2 linked regions of the Thalassoglobus sp. JC818 genome follow. The protein of the gene in region 1 interacts with the protein of each later gene in a pairwise test. Links are inferred from orthologs where the notes say so. Each region holds a gene or a part of one and is shown on either strand. Other genes may lie near its edges.

Region 1 (7,047 bases):
CGAAGACGAGCGTTCGCCCGGACTTTGCCAACCGTTTCCCCAACTCAGCAGCTGTCGATGAGTACAGCGGATTGCGTCCGGTTCTAGAGCCACAGAAGACGCACACGCTTTTAATTTCTGCCATCAAATCTCTTTCCGTCGTTTCTTCTTTCGTGAAGACTTTCAATGGGTTGCGTCAGGCTGGCATCAACGCAAACTGACCGATCGCCAGCGTGACATACAATCCCAAGCCACATCCTACCGCCAACCACAAGTATTTCCCGAGCATCGATCGAGCAGACTCGTGTGATTCTGCGCTCATTAACTGAGCCTGTCGAATTCCACCTGTTGCAAGGAGCAGATTGACGAGAAGGGTGACGATCGCCAGAGCGATGAAACCTCGATGAGGTTCGGTGAGATGCGTCAAAACCGAACGTTGATGCGGCAAGAGCAGGGCATTGAACAACATCAGTCGCCACCAGGCTCCCGGAAGCGGAGGAACACCGCAGAGACTGAGAGTCGCGGCCATCTCCCAGATTTTCGATTGCGATGGCCTTTCGTTTTCATCCTCCTCGCAATGCGATCGATCAAACGAAGACCAGACGTAGACGAATGCAGCGAGCGATTCGATGACGAGAATCAAACAAAACAAGCTGTCGGGCGAAGTCAGATTCGATGATTCCTCCCAAGACAAGCGAGGATTTCGAGCCGACCAGACGGACAGAACGGTTGCAAGATTTGCCTGGCCGAAAATCACATTCGTCAGAATTCTTCCTCTTGAAGTCGAGTCGATTTGCGATTGAAGTCGCAATCCCCACAGGCCAAGACAACAGATGGAGATTGCCGCGAGGAGAGACGCTTCTGAAGTCGTCCACTGACTCAGCAAGCTGAATCGAAACAGAAACACAGAAGCAGCCAGAACCGGCAAGATCGTGCGACTGAGGAGATTAGCGATCGAGGAATCTTCATTGCTCGCGGCATCACGTTTGATTGACATCCATTCAAGCGACGCGAACAGGCCCACGACAATCAGCAGCACGGAAGTCTTGCGAATCGGCTCGTACGAACTCAACTCGCCGAGCAGATAACCTCCCCACAATCCGCTCAGCACGATGATGGCCTGCCGCTTGTCGACCGACCGCTGCAACCGCCCCGAGGCAAATTCACAGAAGGTCCCCGCAAATAGACAGCAGGTGAGGGCAGCCATCAAGAGGATGGGAAGAGAGACAACACAAAGCGTCAACAGCGATCCGCACAAGAACAGGTATCGAGAAAGTCCGACGGATGAATCGTTAATTCCATCAACCAACTTGAAAATCGGAGCTGCCCAGAGTGCTGTCCCAGTCAGCGACAGCAACAACGACAAAAGCACGATCAGCGGACGATCTACCGGCAAAGTGAAAGGCACGTCCTTAGCGGCAGCGGCAAACAGACTTGCGATAGATGCTGTCACCGCTACGAGCAGTACCGAACCATTCAGAATTCGTCTCTGCCTGCCACTCATTGCGACGAGACAGCCAAATCCCCCTCCCACGAGATAGAGACCGCACATCACGATGATCGCGTTTCCAATTCCGGTCACGTCATTCAAAACCTGTTCATTTGTTTCGTAGCTGCTAGAATTTGCACATCATCGTCAATGCTCTGAATGAAGGCAATCGGCTGCCATGCCACGTTTTGAACTCGCTTCTGAATTTCAGCCCGCCGGAGATCAACCTGCAGCGATCGCTTCGCTGGTTGCAGGGATTGAAGAGGGAAAGAAGTCTCAGGTGCTGCTGGGAGCCACCGGAACAGGAAAGACGTTCACAGTCGCGAACGTCATCCAGCAGGTTCAACGCCCAACTCTGGTCCTTGCTCACAACAAAACGCTGGCTGCCCAGCTCTACGGAGAGTTCCGCGAGTTCTTTCCGAACAACGCGGTGACCTACTTCGTCAGTTACTACGACTACTACCAGCCAGAGGCGTACATCCCGCAGCGGGATATCTACATCGAAAAAGACGCTAGCATCAACGACGAAATTGACCGACTCCGTCTTTTGGCCACGAGCGCGCTCGTATCGCGACGGGATGTGATTGTCGTCGCCAGTGTCTCCTGCATCTACGGTCTCGGTTCGCCACAGGATTACCTCGACATGATGGTGCCGCTAAATGTTGGGGACACCATTGACCGAGACAGCTTCCTTCTGAAGCTTGTCGACATCCAATACGATCGAAATGACATCGACTTCCAGCGAGGAAAATTCCGCGTCCGGGGCGACGTCATCGAAGTCTGGCCCGCATACGAAGAATTTGCTTATCGAATTGAACTCTGGGGCGACGAAGTCGACAAGCTTTCGATTATCGATCCCATCAGTGGGGTCGGCAGCAAGTCCCTGAAGGACATCTACATTTATCCCGCCAAGCACTTCGTCATGCCTCAAAACCGCATCGATGATGCCATGGAAGAGATCAACGAAGAGCTCAATCAGCAGCTGGCGAAGTTTCAGAAAGAGGGCAAACTCCTCGAAGCGCAGCGACTCTCTGCGCGCACGCGTCACGACATGGAACTCCTCAAAGAAATGGGGTTCTGTCCGGGCATCGAGAACTACTCCCGAGCGTTAACCAAGCGTAAGCCGGGTGATCCGCCAGCGACGCTGTACGACTTCTTCCCGAAGGATTTCCTCTTTGTGGTTGATGAGTCGCACCAGACCATTCCACAAGTCCGTGCGATGTATCATGGGGACCGCTCTCGAAAGGAAACGCTCGTCAATCACGGTTTCCGCCTGCCAATGGCACTCGACAATCGCCCCCTCAAATTCGAGGAATGGGACCAGCGGCGCAACCAGACGATCTTCGTCTCCGCGACCCCCGCTGAGTGGGAACTCGATCAGACGAAAGGAGAAATTGTCCAGCAGATCATTCGTCCGACGGGGCTTGTCGATCCAGTAGTGCGAGTTCAGTCAGCACGCGGTCAAGTTCCTCACCTGATGGAGCAGATCCGCATTCGGGCCGAACGCGGTGAGCGAACTCTCGTCACCACACTCACGAAACGACTGTCTGAAGATCTTGTCAACTACTTGCAAGAGGAGGGCATTCGTTGTGAATGGCTGCACAGCGAACTCGACGCAATTGAGAGAGTCGAAGTTCTCCGCGAATTGCGAGAAGGCAAATTCGACGCTGTCGTCGGCGTCAACCTCTTGAGAGAAGGACTCGATCTTCCGGAAGTGTCTCTCGTTTGCATCCTCGATGCGGACAAGGAAGGTTTCCTGCGCAGCGAAACGAGTTTGATTCAGACAATCGGCCGGGCTGCCCGAAACGTGAATGCGGAAGTCTTTCTTTATGCAGACTCAGTCACGCAAAGCATGCAGCGAGCAATGGATGAGACAACCCGCCGCCGAGAGATTCAACTCAAGTACAACGCTGACCATGGAATCACTCCAGAAACCATTCGCAAAGCGATCAAACGCGGAATCGAAGAAGAAATCTCCGCACGCAAGATTGAACAAAGTGCGAGCGGTCGAGCCAGCGAAGTGGAATACATCAATCAGGAATACCTGAAGGAACTCGAAGCAGAGATGCTTCAGGCTGCCGAGAATCTCGAGTTCGAGCGTGCAGCCCATCTCCGCGATCGAATCTCTGATCTCCAGAAGCAACTCGACAAAGCGGATGGAGCCATCGCTGTTCCGAAAGACAGCGGACCGAAGGAGAAACGACAAAGCAAGTCACAGGGCAAACGCGGCAAAAAGAGAGGCTCAAGAAAACGCGTCCCTCGCCCACGTCGTGGTGATTAGACCACCTTCAATGAAATCTTCTTCGAGTGTTCCCGGCGCGATTTTCGGTGATCGAAGAACGCGCGCCATTGCGGACAATGAATGAAGTTATCGAAAGTGACTATTCAGATTTCTCGCTGTCGTCCGGTTTCTTTTTGTCTTTGTCGCTCGCTTGCCCGCCGGTGTTGTAGATCTTTGCGGACTCAAGGGGTTCTGCTTTTCGAACGACAACTGAATGCGCCAGCTTGGGATTCTTGTCGGTGTAGTAATACGTGACGGTATCGCCGGGCTGAATGAAGGTGCCGGCACTTCCGAGCACGACGGACACTCGCTGTTTTGTGGCTTGATTCGGATCCACAAGAATCTTCCCCGGCGAAACAGGGGGCACCGAAACGCCGACGTTTCCGCCTCCGACTGACATTCGCACTAAGTCCGTCGCATTGATCGTCAACGGATTCATACTTACGACGACTCCCGTGATCGTCATCTCAGACGCATCCTGCTGGAGCGTGCGAGTTTGCTGCCGAGCGGTTTGTTGAGGGCTGAGATGGACCGTCACACTCGCATTGCGAAGAGCCCCTTTGCCTGCGATGACGCCGTTGACTGTGATAACTGCGCCGGGACGGACAAATCCGGGATCACCGACTCCTTCAACACGGACGGTGGTCTTAGGCGTCATTGGAACTGGCCCCGTTTTGCCATCCTTCTCCATGACGATCCCATTTCGGGACACGCTCTTGACCGTTCCCTGCACGGGGTACAACGTGTATGTGGAGTAAGTCGTCACCTGGCCCAAAGCTGTGCTGGAAGCCAGACTCACTAGTAAAATCACTGAGGCGAGAGTCTTCATACGGCACCTGTTTCTATTCGAGCATTTTTTGATTTGGTGTGCACGATCTCGCACGAGCAAACACAGCTTTTTATCTTATGAAACAGAACAAGCGAGTGCACAGGAAAGAGCAACTTGCTCTAGCAAAAAACTTGTAATGATTCGTTGTACCCGATCCGAATCCTCATCGAAACTCTGCAGCTGGAAACTTCCTTGTGAAGCTTTCCCGGGACCTTGGTCGAGCAGTCAACCAAAAGAAACATTCGCAGAACTGCCGCGAAGAGAGATCGACGGGCCTGATTGCTCGGCGAAGCGGTTTACTTCGCTTCCGGACTGATCGTCCAGCACGAGTCGTGCTTTTCGAAACCAATGTGCGGGTAATAGTCCACTGCTTGAGGAGCGGACAGGAGAATCAGTCGCACATCAAGACCACTGGCAATTCGCGTTTGCCGAATCAGCTCCTTGCCGATGCCTTGCTTCTGGTACGCAGCATCGACCGCGAGGTCTGACAGGTACGTGCAATACGAAAAGTCTGTGATCGACCGGGCGATGCCGACGAGTTTCCCATCTTCAGTTCGGGCGGAGATGATGATGTCCGCATTGTCGAGCATGCCTTGTAATCGGTCTCGCTCGGAAAGCGGTCGCCGGGCTCCGAGGGTCGACCGCACGAGGAGATCTCTGAACTCGTCGAAGCCGAGTTGTCCTTCCCGCTGAAATGAAATCAATTCTGACACACGACCTCTCCGCAATCGTTGAAACTTTCATTCTGTGCCCGAACCGACGACAGAGATATCCGTGATGTGTTACTCGTGAGACTTCTGAACGATCTCAACGAGCCTCTTCATCGGCCCGGTCAGCTTTCGTCCTCGTTTCCACAAAAACACAATTTGCCGTCGGCCAAGTTGTTTTCGCAGCGATCGAACGAACAGCCCGTCACAGAGATGCCCGTCCAGACGGCCCGCGACAACTCCCACACCTAGACCGGCTCGAACACAGGCGATCGTGAAACCACTGTTGTCTGTTTCGACGGTTACTCGTGCATTCAGGTGCTCGCGATGAATCGCATGCTCGAATGCATCTCGTCCGTGAGTTCCGGGAACAGTCACCACGAGATCATGCTTCACAAGTTCGCGGAGGCTGTTCTGCTTCGCCTGACAGTACGGATGACTCTTCTCCGCGATGGCCAGAAAGTCAATGAAATAGGCTGGCTCAAAATGGACTCGGGCAGAGGAGCGTGGAGACTCCGCTTCAAGAGTCAGCGCGAGATCCGCTTCGCCGCTCAGGACCATCTCTTCAGCGAGTCGATTGTTTCCGTGTCGAATGACGAGCGTGTTTTCGAACTCATCTCGAAAGTCTTTGAGAGGGACGACGAGATCTTCCATCAACATTCGAACGCCGGTCACGAGTGTGATCGATTCGTATTCGGATCGTTCGTCGCTGACGGTTTCGAAGGTGGAATCGATCCCCGCGAGTATCTCAGAGAACTGATCGTACAGCTGTTGAGCTTTCAGCGTCGAAACAATTCGACGGCCTTCTTTCTCGAAGAATGTGGCTTCGTAGAGTCGCTCGACGGCTTGAATCTGCTGCCACACGGTTGGTACTGACAACTGGAGGCGTCGGGCAGCCGGCGCGTAACCGTTTTCCTCAAAGACACATTGGAATGTTTGCATCTGCTGCACGCTCAGCTCGCTGGCGCGAGGCTGAACGTTTGAAGAACTCGGTGGAACGCCCATTTGACTATTTCTCTATTCTAAACGAATTTCCGACTGTGTTTCATTTCAACGAACGACAATATTAGATAAAGTCTCGGTGATATGAACCCATCGCACGCAATTTCTCCGACTGTTTCAGTAGCGACTCGACAGAGATACCTGTTAGTGCTGCTGTTGTTCTTTCACACGGTGAACACGTACATGGATCGTGTGTGTATCTCTGCTGCGAAATCGTCGATGCAGAATGACATCGCCGGACTGACAGACCAGATGATGGGATATGTGTTTGGAATTTTTGCAGTTGGGTACGCATTGTTCCAAATTCCTGCTGGTTGGTACAGCGACCGAGCAGGTCCACGCATGGCATTGACGATCGTTGTCATCATCTGGAGCATCTTCACAGCTCTGACTGGAGCCGTTTACACAGCCATCAGCTTGTTGATTGTCCGATTTCTGTTCGGAGTCGGTGAGGCAGGAGCGTATCCGGGGGCAACTCGAGCGCTCTATCGTTGGCTTCCAGCCAGAGAACGAGGCATCGGGCAGGGGATTTTCCATTCCGGAGCCCGAATCGGTGCGGCTCTGTCACTAGTGGTGATGCCAGCGGTGATCTCGATGATTGGCTGGAGATGGACATTCGTCGCGAATGGCCTGGTCGGCATCGTCTGGGGAGCGATCTGGTGGTTCTGGTATCGAGATAAACCCGAAGAGCACCCGTGGACCAATGATCAGGAAGCCGATCTGATCGCTCGCGGAATCCATGAACAGGAAGTCCCCAATG
Region 2 (8,494 bases), on another replicon or contig:
TTTGACTGGGTCTTGGTTTTCACCGGCGGACACCCCGATGCAATCATGTGGGTCAACGTCGTCCTCGGCACACTTCTGGTCTTGGCGATCTGGTGGTGTACACGATTGATGGCTGGAGACAGTGCTGCCTTAATTGCGGCAGCGATTGCCTCTCTCAGCGGATTTCTGATTGACTTCAGCCGAGCCGCTTTAACTGAGACTCCGGTTTCTTTGCTGATAGTTTTGGCTGTCGGTTCTGGATTGATTGCGATTCGCGATCGTAGTCGCCTGGCGCTGGTCGCAGCTTCTGTACTCACTGCTGGTGCGTGGTGGACCAAGTACAACGGCTGGCTTCCTCTCGCGATTACAGGAGCCGGGCTGGCTGGCTGGATTGTGTTCGATCGACCGGCCTGGAAATATTGGGCGTCCCGAGTTCTGCTTTGCATTCTCATCTGCGTCGGAGCGTTTCTGTTGTGGTGTCCCTATCTCAGCACGCTCGAACAATACGGCGGTTACTCTGCCGTCGCAGCGAATCACAAGGGCTACCTCGTTGGTTTCTCGGGGTGGATCGAATCCGCACTTCGACAAATGGAAATCCACTCAGAACTGTCGAGGATAATCATTCCGGGAATCGCTCTCGGAATCGTATTCACGATGGTGAATTCGAAAGACAATCCGAAGCTATCCAAGCTGGGATTGGGAACCATCCTCGGAGGTCTCGGCATCGCGCTGATCATGAATTGGGGTTTGGCGACTTTGATTTGCCTGGCCGTCTTCGGGTTAATCAGCCTGGGTAGAGAAGAACATCGAAGCGTACCCAAAGATCTGCAACATCCGACAATTCTGGGCTGGTGGATGTTACTCGCCTGGGCGATTGGGATGACTGTCTCGATCCCATTCTATCAGCCTTATCCGAGACTAATGATGCCGTGGCATCTGGCGATGATCATCGCATGCGCCATCGGTATCAATCAGATTCTGAAGGGAAGACTTCTCGGCAAGGCTTCAGATACTGAATTATTAGAGCAGCCTTGGAACAAACGAATACTGATTGGTGGATGCATCGCACTCTGCGTTGCTGGAGTGATCCGAGGACAATCAGACGATGATCGCACAGGCTTTCGTAAACTGGCTCAAGAGATTGCTGCAGTCATTCAGAGCGAAGCAGCCAATGACGAAATTCCGCCCAAAGTGAATGTCATCTATGTGCTGGGTGAGCCTGGTCTCTATTTTCATCTGGCAAGTCAGATCACACCGGGATTGGAAGTCATCGCGCAGCCTGCTCAGGGACTGGGAATGCTCCAAACAGCGCAGCCGAATCCGGAGGTTGCCACCTACCTCGTCGCTGGGCCTCATGCAGAATCAGAACAGCGAGAACTCCCGAGCCGTTCTCATCAAACAAAGTTGATCAAACAGTTTACGTACCAACCGAGTCGCTTGGTCAAATTCGACAACTGGTCCGATCAAGAACTTGAAGGAAATCCTGAGGAGCTGGTCGAGTTGTGGAAAATCGTCGGCCCATAATCGTTTCACCTGAGCCAGAACATGCAGGATCTGCAATCACACTAGACTGACCAGATTCTCATCCGCTGAAGATTCAGAAAGACTTTCCGAACTCGTCCCCGGAGAGTTCAGGAATCGTCGCTCATTGTCCGAATCATTAATATCGGAACTTTCGAAACAGGTCCGATGATCGGACTGGTCAGCACCAATTCTGAGAGTGCGGCCGAGAACTACTCGTCTGTAGGGAGTCAGACTGGCAATGTCAGAGCATCAACAACCACAAGGAAATCGCCGACTTGGTCGTGGACTCAGTGCCCTCCTCGGAAACAATGCTCCATCAGGCGTCGAGCAGGCTGAGGGAGAACAGCTTGCCGGTGAACTGACACAGGTTTCAATCGACAAAGTCGTCCGAAACCCCTTCCAGCCCAGAAAGCAATTCGACCAGGAATCGCTGGGCGAACTGGCTTCGAGTATTAAAGAGCACGGTGTCATTCAACCGGTGATCGTCCGGGAGTATGAAGGCTCGTATCAACTCATCGCCGGTGAGCGACGCTGGCAGGCCGCCAAACGAGCCGGGCTGACACAAATTCCGTGTCGTGTGCTCGACGTGATCGACAAAACCGCATGCGAGTTTGCTCTCGAAGAAAACTTGAAGCGAAAAGATCTGAACGATCTGGAAAAAGCTCAAGCATTCCGGGACTACCTCGATCAGTTCGAGTGCACGATCGAAGAGTTGGCCAAACAACTCAGCATGAGTCGATCGGCGATCAGCAATATGCTGCGATTGCTCGAACTTCCCGATCCGGTGAAAAACGCGCTGCACTCAGAGCGAATCACCGCCGGTCACGCACGGGCCTTGCTGTCGCTCGAAGAGTCACAACAACTCGAACTCTGCGGACGAATTCAGTCTGAGAAACTTTCCGTCCGCAACACCGAAGCGGCGGTTAAGGAAGCTCTACAGAAGCCTGCGACAGAAGAAGCTCAAGCTGAGTCAAGCGAAGGCGAACAGGCAACGATTCCAATCTCGAACGGCGAGGCAGAACGCACGAATCACATGAACTCCCTCGAAGCGCAGCTTCGCGATCTGCTGGGAGTCAAAGTTTCGATCAAGCTGAAGGGTAAAGACTCCGGAACGATTCAGATTCCGTTCTCTTCAACACAAGAGTTCGAACGTCTCCTCAAAACAATGAGACGCAGCGCCGCCTGACTTATCGCCGATCCCCGATCAACTCCGGTTGATCGGGTCACTTGCCTGCATCGCAACTAGGGCAAGAGTAGTTCAGGGAGAGCCGTTCGGTCAGCCACTCTTCTTCGGCATGATCTCGGTCGACGTGAATCACGTGAATGACTCCGCGACCGAGATCGAGAGCTGTCTCGATCGAGTCGGCGATTCGGCCTCGCGCTTCCGGGTCGACTTTGACGCGATCGACAATGGCTTCGACGAGGTAATTCCGTCGATGATCAATCTGCGGAACATTCTCGACTTCGTAAGTTGTCCCGTTGATCCGCACCCGCAGATATCCCTGCGTCCCAAGTCGATCCCACAGCTTCGAATACGACTGACCGACTGGAACCTGCATCGGTGCTGCGAGGTAAAGTCTTGTCCCATCGGGATTGGAAAGAATCTTCTCGACGATCTCATCGGTCGTCTGACGAGTCACCGGTGAACCACACTCGGGACAATACATGTCTCCAAGTCTTGCGAAGAGAACACGCAGGTAGTCATAGATTTCCGTGACGGTTCCGACGGTCGAACGCGGAGTCGCTCCGACTGTTTTCTGCTCGATGGCAATTGACGGGGAGAGCCCGGAGATGTTGTCAAGTTTCGGTTTGGGCATCTGACCGAGAAACTGACGGGCATACGCCGACAACGATTCCACGTATCGTCGCTGCCCTTCGGCATACAGAGTGTCCATCGCGAGAGACGTTTTTCCCGAACCGCTCGGCCCGCAGAAGACGCTCATTTGATCGCGGGGGATGGTGATGTCGACCGATTGCAGATTGTGTTGAGCTGCTCCACGAATGCTGATTTGATCGATGGACTTTCCGTTCGCTCGGCGAGCAGCTGACGTCGAAGCCTTCTTGCGGGCTGACTTCGTGGACTTTCTTTTCGGTTTCAGAATCGGCTTGAGTGCCGCACCTGTGAACGAATTTCGACAGTTCGCGACTTCTTCCGGAGTGCCAACAGCGATGACTTCACCTCCACCTTGCCCCCCTTCAGGACCGAGGTCGATGATCCAGTCCGCTGTCTTGATCACATCCAGATTGTGCTCGATCACGAGAACCGAATTCCCCTGTTCGACGAATCCATGCAGCACTTCCAGGACCCGTTTCACATCTTCAAAGTGGAGCCCGGTCGTCGGTTCATCGAGGAGGTAGAGCGTTTTTCCGGTAGAACGTTTTCCGAGTTCTCGCGCGAGTTTGATTCGCTGAGCTTCTCCACCTGACAGCGTGGGCGAAGGTTGCCCGAGTTTCATGTAATCGAGTCCGACATCGTGAAGCGTCTGCAGCAACCGAAAGATCTTCGGATGGTTTTTGAAGTGTTCGATGGCCTCTTGAACATCCATCTCGAGCACGTCGGCAATCGACTTGTCTCGATACTTAACCTCGAGAGTTTCGTGATTGAATCGATGCCCTTCGCACACCGTACACGGAACCCAGATGTCCGCGAGGAAGTCCATTTCGAGTTTTGTTGCGCCATGTCCTTCGCAAGCTTCGCACCGGCCATCTGCCACATTGAAGCTGAATCGCCCTGGCTGATAACCTCGGAGTTTCGACTGCGGAAGTTGCGCGTACAACGTGCGAATCTGATCAAGCAGTTTGACGTATGTCGCTGGGTTCGATCGCGGAGTCCGGCCGATCGGAGATTGATCGATATCAATCGCTTTGTCGAGATGCTCAAGGCCTTTGATGGAATCGTGAGCACCGGGCTGACCGAGGCCTTTATTCAGCTCAGAGTTCAAAACTTCCCAGAGGATGTTATTGCACAACGAGCTCTTGCCTGAGCCACTGACACCGGTCACGCACACGAACATTCCCAACGGAATTTCGACATCAACGTTCTTGAGATTGTTCTGGCGTGCTCCGCTAATCTTGAGTGAGTTCTTGGTTCGCGGTCTGCGTTCTTTCGGAACCTCGATCTTCTTTCGTCCGGAGAGGTACGCTCCAGTCAGACTCCCATCGTGACTCATCACTTCATCGGTCGTGCCGGTAACGATGATCTCGCCGCCTCGCACACCCGGTCCCGGACCGAAGTCAACAATGTGGTCGGCCGCCATCATCGTCTCTTCGTCGTGCTCGACGACAACAACTGTATTCCCCTGATCACGCAAATCGAGAAGACTTCCGAGCAGCATTTCGTTGTCGCGGGGATGCAGCCCGATCGATGGCTCGTCGAGGATGTAGAGAACTCCGACCAAGCCTGATCCGATTTGGCCCGCCAGCCGGATGCGCTGTGATTCTCCTCCTGACAGTGTCGGGGCCGTTCGATCGAGTGTCAGATATCCCAAGCCGCACTTCTGAAGAAAGACGAGTCGACCACGAATCTCCTTCAAAGCCTCTTCGGCGATCATTGCTCCCGTTGCGTCAAGTTCAAGCTCGGTGAAGAACTGGCAGGCGTCATCGATTGGGAGTGCACACACTCCGGGAAGCGATTGGGTCTCCGGGATCTCGGAACTGGAAACTGAGGTTGAGCGAATAAGGACGTTTCTAGCTTGCGGGTTGAGACGTTGCCCCTCGCAAGATCGGCAATTGACGACCTGCATGTACTTTTCGAGTTGTCGTCGCCGCATCGGATTCTTGGCTTTGCGGTACTCCTCAAGCAGCTCAGGAATGTATCCGTTCCAGGTCCCGCCATGCTTCCATGTTCCGCCCGAATGTCGCCACGAGAACGTGATGTGCCGGGCTCCCATTCCGTGCAGAAAGAACTGCTGAGCCTGAGCCGGAACGTCGCTCCATTTCGTTTTCAGAAAGGAGCCTTTGGGGAGATCGCAGTCTTCCTCAATAGCGGAAGCCACCCCCTGAAAGATGTGCCGTTTCCATCGACCAATTTTCTTCGAACCCTTCATGAGATCTAGAGCGCCCCTAAGAATCGGCTTGTCGGGCTGCGAGATCAAAAGGTCCAAGTCGAAATCATGCCGCACCCCGAGGCCGGTGCAGTCAGGGCACATTCCAAGCGGGCTGTTAAAGCTGAACAACTGCGGTGAAGGAGGTTCGTAGCTGACCCCACACGCAGCACAGGCATACTTTGCGGAATAGAGTTTCTCTGGAATGTCGCAGTCAGAAGGTGCAACGATCAACATTCCATCGCTGAGCTTGATCGCCGATTCAATCGCTTCCGAAAGTCGAGTTCGCTGAACTTTCGATGCGATGAGGCGATCGACAACGATCTCGATCGTGTGCTTGAAATTCTTCTTGAGCTTCAGATCGTCAGACAGATTGACAACTTCTCCATCGACGCGTGCTCGCAAAAACCCCTGCTTCAGCAAGTCAGCGAACAGGTCTTTGAACTCTCCCTTCTGCTGCTGAACGATGGGAGCGAGAATCAGAAACTTAGTGCCGTCCGGAAGAAAGAGAATGCGTTCGAGAATCTGGTCGGTCGTTTGAGCACTGATCGGTTCGCCGCACTGAGTACAGACGCCCTGACCGACCCGGGCGAACAGAACGCGAAGATAATCATAGATCTCTGTGATCGTTCCGACCGTGCTTCGCGGATTCCGCGAAGTCACTTTCTGCTGAATCGAAATCGACGGAGCCAGCCCGCTGATGGTATCGACGTCCGGTTTTGGCATTTGGCCCAGAAACTGCCGCGCGTACGTCGAGAGAGACTCGACATACCGACGTTGACCTTCTGCATAAAGCGTGTCAAAAGCGAGCGAACTCTTTCCGGAACCGGACACGCCCGTCATGCAGATCAATTGATTTCGCGGAAGTGTCAGCGAAACGTCTCGCAGGTTGTGCTCACGGGCCCCGCGAATTTCAATGTCTGCCGCCGGCATGCGATTGTCAGTCCTTTAAGAATTGATCCTGAAACCGAAAAAATGTTCGGTTCCGGAAAGTATAGGCAGACGCACCGGCGAGGAAAGTGATCGATCAAAGCTCGCTGCGAGCGAGATCAGCACTTCCAAGACAACTCCCAAGCGACAGTCAAGAGCTTCTCATAGATCAACAGGAGCCAACAACGAACGAATTCGAAAATTGAGACACTAAATCATCGACTGAAGTCGTCGAAGCTCTTTAGGAAGCTGGAAGGTGACGCTCTCTTCGCGAGTCGTAATTTCCTCGACTTCCGCACCGTAGTTGTCGACCAGATAGGTCAAACAATCCTGGACCACAACCTCTGGAGCACTCGCTCCGGCGGTGATCAGCACGTTTTCGACTCCTTCAAACCATTCCGCTCGCAATTCGGCTTTTCCATCGATCAGATGAGAAGGCGTTCCCTCGGCCAGCCCGATTTCCATCAATCGGCGGCTGTTGGAGCTGTTCTGACTTCCCAGCACGATGACAAGATCGACCTGCTCGACAAGCTGTCGCACAGCATGTTGTCGATTCGTTGTCGCATAGCAGATGTCTTCTTTGGGTGGAGACTCGATGCTCGGGTACTTCTCTTTGAGCGCTTTGATGACGACGCCAGCTTCTTCGACACTCAATGTGGTCTGAGTCAGATAGACGATCTTGTCTTCATCTTTGAAAGGAAGTTCCTGCACTTCTTCAGGAGTCTCGATGAGAGTAATACTCTCGGGAGCTTCTCCCATTGTCCCGATCACTTCGTCATGTCCTTCATGACCGATCAAGATGATGTTGTAGTGTGCCTTGGCGTATTTCACTGCTTCCAGATGCACCTTCGTAACGAGCGGACAAGTGGCATCGATCGTCCGCAAATCGCGTTGACGGGCTTTGTCGCGAATCTCCGGCGAAACGCCGTGCGCACTGTAAAGCAAAATGGCTCCCTCAGGGACGGATTCGATTTCGTCAACAAAGGTCACGCCCTGCTGCGTGAAACGATCCACGACGTATCGGTTGTGAACAATCTCGTGGTAGACGAAAATGTCCGGACCAAAAGCTTTGATGCATTCATCAAGGCACTCGATTGCCATGTTGACACCCGCACAAAAGCCACGGGGATTCGCCAGCAGGATCTTCATGGAGATGCTTTCCGAAACGTAATTTCAATTCGACTTATTGTTGACTGAGCCCGGTGTAAAACCGAAGTTTACTCTGGAAGATCACATGGAATCCAGTGCGAAGCTTTCAATGTCTCGCAGGAACAATGCAATCGCCGAAGAGTACTATTGCCACAGAGTTCTTCCAGACGGAACCCGCCAGCTTGCAATCACCTCCCGCCACAGCACAAGCGCTCGACTCACACTCTTACGCACTTTTCTCTGCCAACTGAGAAAACGGAGCAACTATGCATCAAACAAAACTGATCGCATTCCTTTTAAGCGCCCTCTGCTGTCACAGCTATGCATTTGCACAAACTGAGACCACGACGCCTTTTTCAACAGAGTCCGAAGAAGGATTCGTCTCGCTTTTCGACAGCGAAAGCCTAAACGGATGGCAAGGTGCGAAGAATGTTTATTACGTGGAGGATGGCTTACTTCACTCCGTTCCCGACCAATCGGGAAACCTCGAAACCATTAACGACTACAGTGACTTTGTGTTGCGTTTCGAATTTCGCCTGACATCCGGTGCGAACAATGGAATCGGCTTGCGAGTTCCACCCGGTCAACACGCTGCGACGCAAGGCATGGAAATACAACTCATCGACGATTCCAACGACTTCGCTAAAAAGCTGAAACCCTATCAGACACACGGTTCCGTATACGGGCTGATCCCCGCGAAACAGGGATTCCTGAAACCTGTCGGAGAATGGAACGAACAGGAAATCCGGTGTGTTGGTTCGCGAGTTACCATCATCACCAACGGGATGATCGTCGTGGATGGAGACGTGAAGAAAGCCTACGCCGCAGGCCCCCTCGACGACCGTGAGCACCCCGGCATCGAACGACAC

The links. The genes of interacting proteins can lie anywhere in the genome.
Region 2: the proteins of uvrB (region 1) and uvrA interact in binary tests that used the Escherichia coli proteins (3 or more experiments, as listed by UniProt). The link is inferred for Thalassoglobus sp. JC818 from one-to-one orthologs.

What each region holds. Positions count from the first base shown.
Region 1 is NZ_JBFEFI010000001.1:913,109-920,155, forward strand. The notes cover bases 1,306-4,197. They hold uvrB (excinuclease ABC subunit UvrB), read left to right. Parts: upstream 1,306-1,646; coding sequence 1,647-3,749; downstream 3,750-4,197. Other genes in these bases: AB1L42_RS03285 (hypothetical protein), read right to left, coding at 1,306-1,570; AB1L42_RS03295 (hypothetical protein), read right to left, coding at 3,850-4,197. In the rest of the region: AB1L42_RS03280 (TIGR00730 family Rossman fold protein), read right to left, coding at 1-124; more of AB1L42_RS03285, read right to left, coding at 176-1,305; more of AB1L42_RS03295, read right to left, coding at 4,198-4,578; AB1L42_RS03300 (GNAT family N-acetyltransferase), read right to left, coding at 4,875-5,291; AB1L42_RS03305 (LysR family transcriptional regulator), read right to left, coding at 5,361-6,290; AB1L42_RS03310 (MFS transporter), read left to right, coding at 6,372-7,047. UniProt on the Escherichia coli protein: The UvrABC repair system catalyzes the recognition and processing of DNA lesions. A damage recognition complex composed of 2 UvrA and 2 UvrB subunits scans DNA for abnormalities.
Region 2 is NZ_JBFEFI010000003.1:262,053-270,546, reverse strand. Bases 2,527-6,865 are described here. They hold uvrA (excinuclease ABC subunit UvrA), read right to left. Parts: upstream 6,480-6,865; coding sequence 2,727-6,479; downstream 2,527-2,726. Other genes in these bases: ispH (4-hydroxy-3-methylbut-2-enyl diphosphate reductase), read right to left, coding at 6,687-6,865; AB1L42_RS08950 (ParB/RepB/Spo0J family partition protein), read left to right, coding at 2,527-2,689. In the rest of the region: AB1L42_RS08955 (glycosyltransferase family 39 protein), read left to right, coding at 1-1,503; more of AB1L42_RS08950, read left to right, coding at 1,742-2,526; more of ispH, read right to left, coding at 6,866-7,625; AB1L42_RS08935 (DUF1080 domain-containing protein), read left to right, coding at 7,892-8,494. UniProt on the Escherichia coli protein: The UvrABC repair system catalyzes the recognition and processing of DNA lesions. UvrA is an ATPase and a DNA-binding protein. A damage recognition complex composed of 2 UvrA and 2 UvrB subunits scans DNA for abnormalities.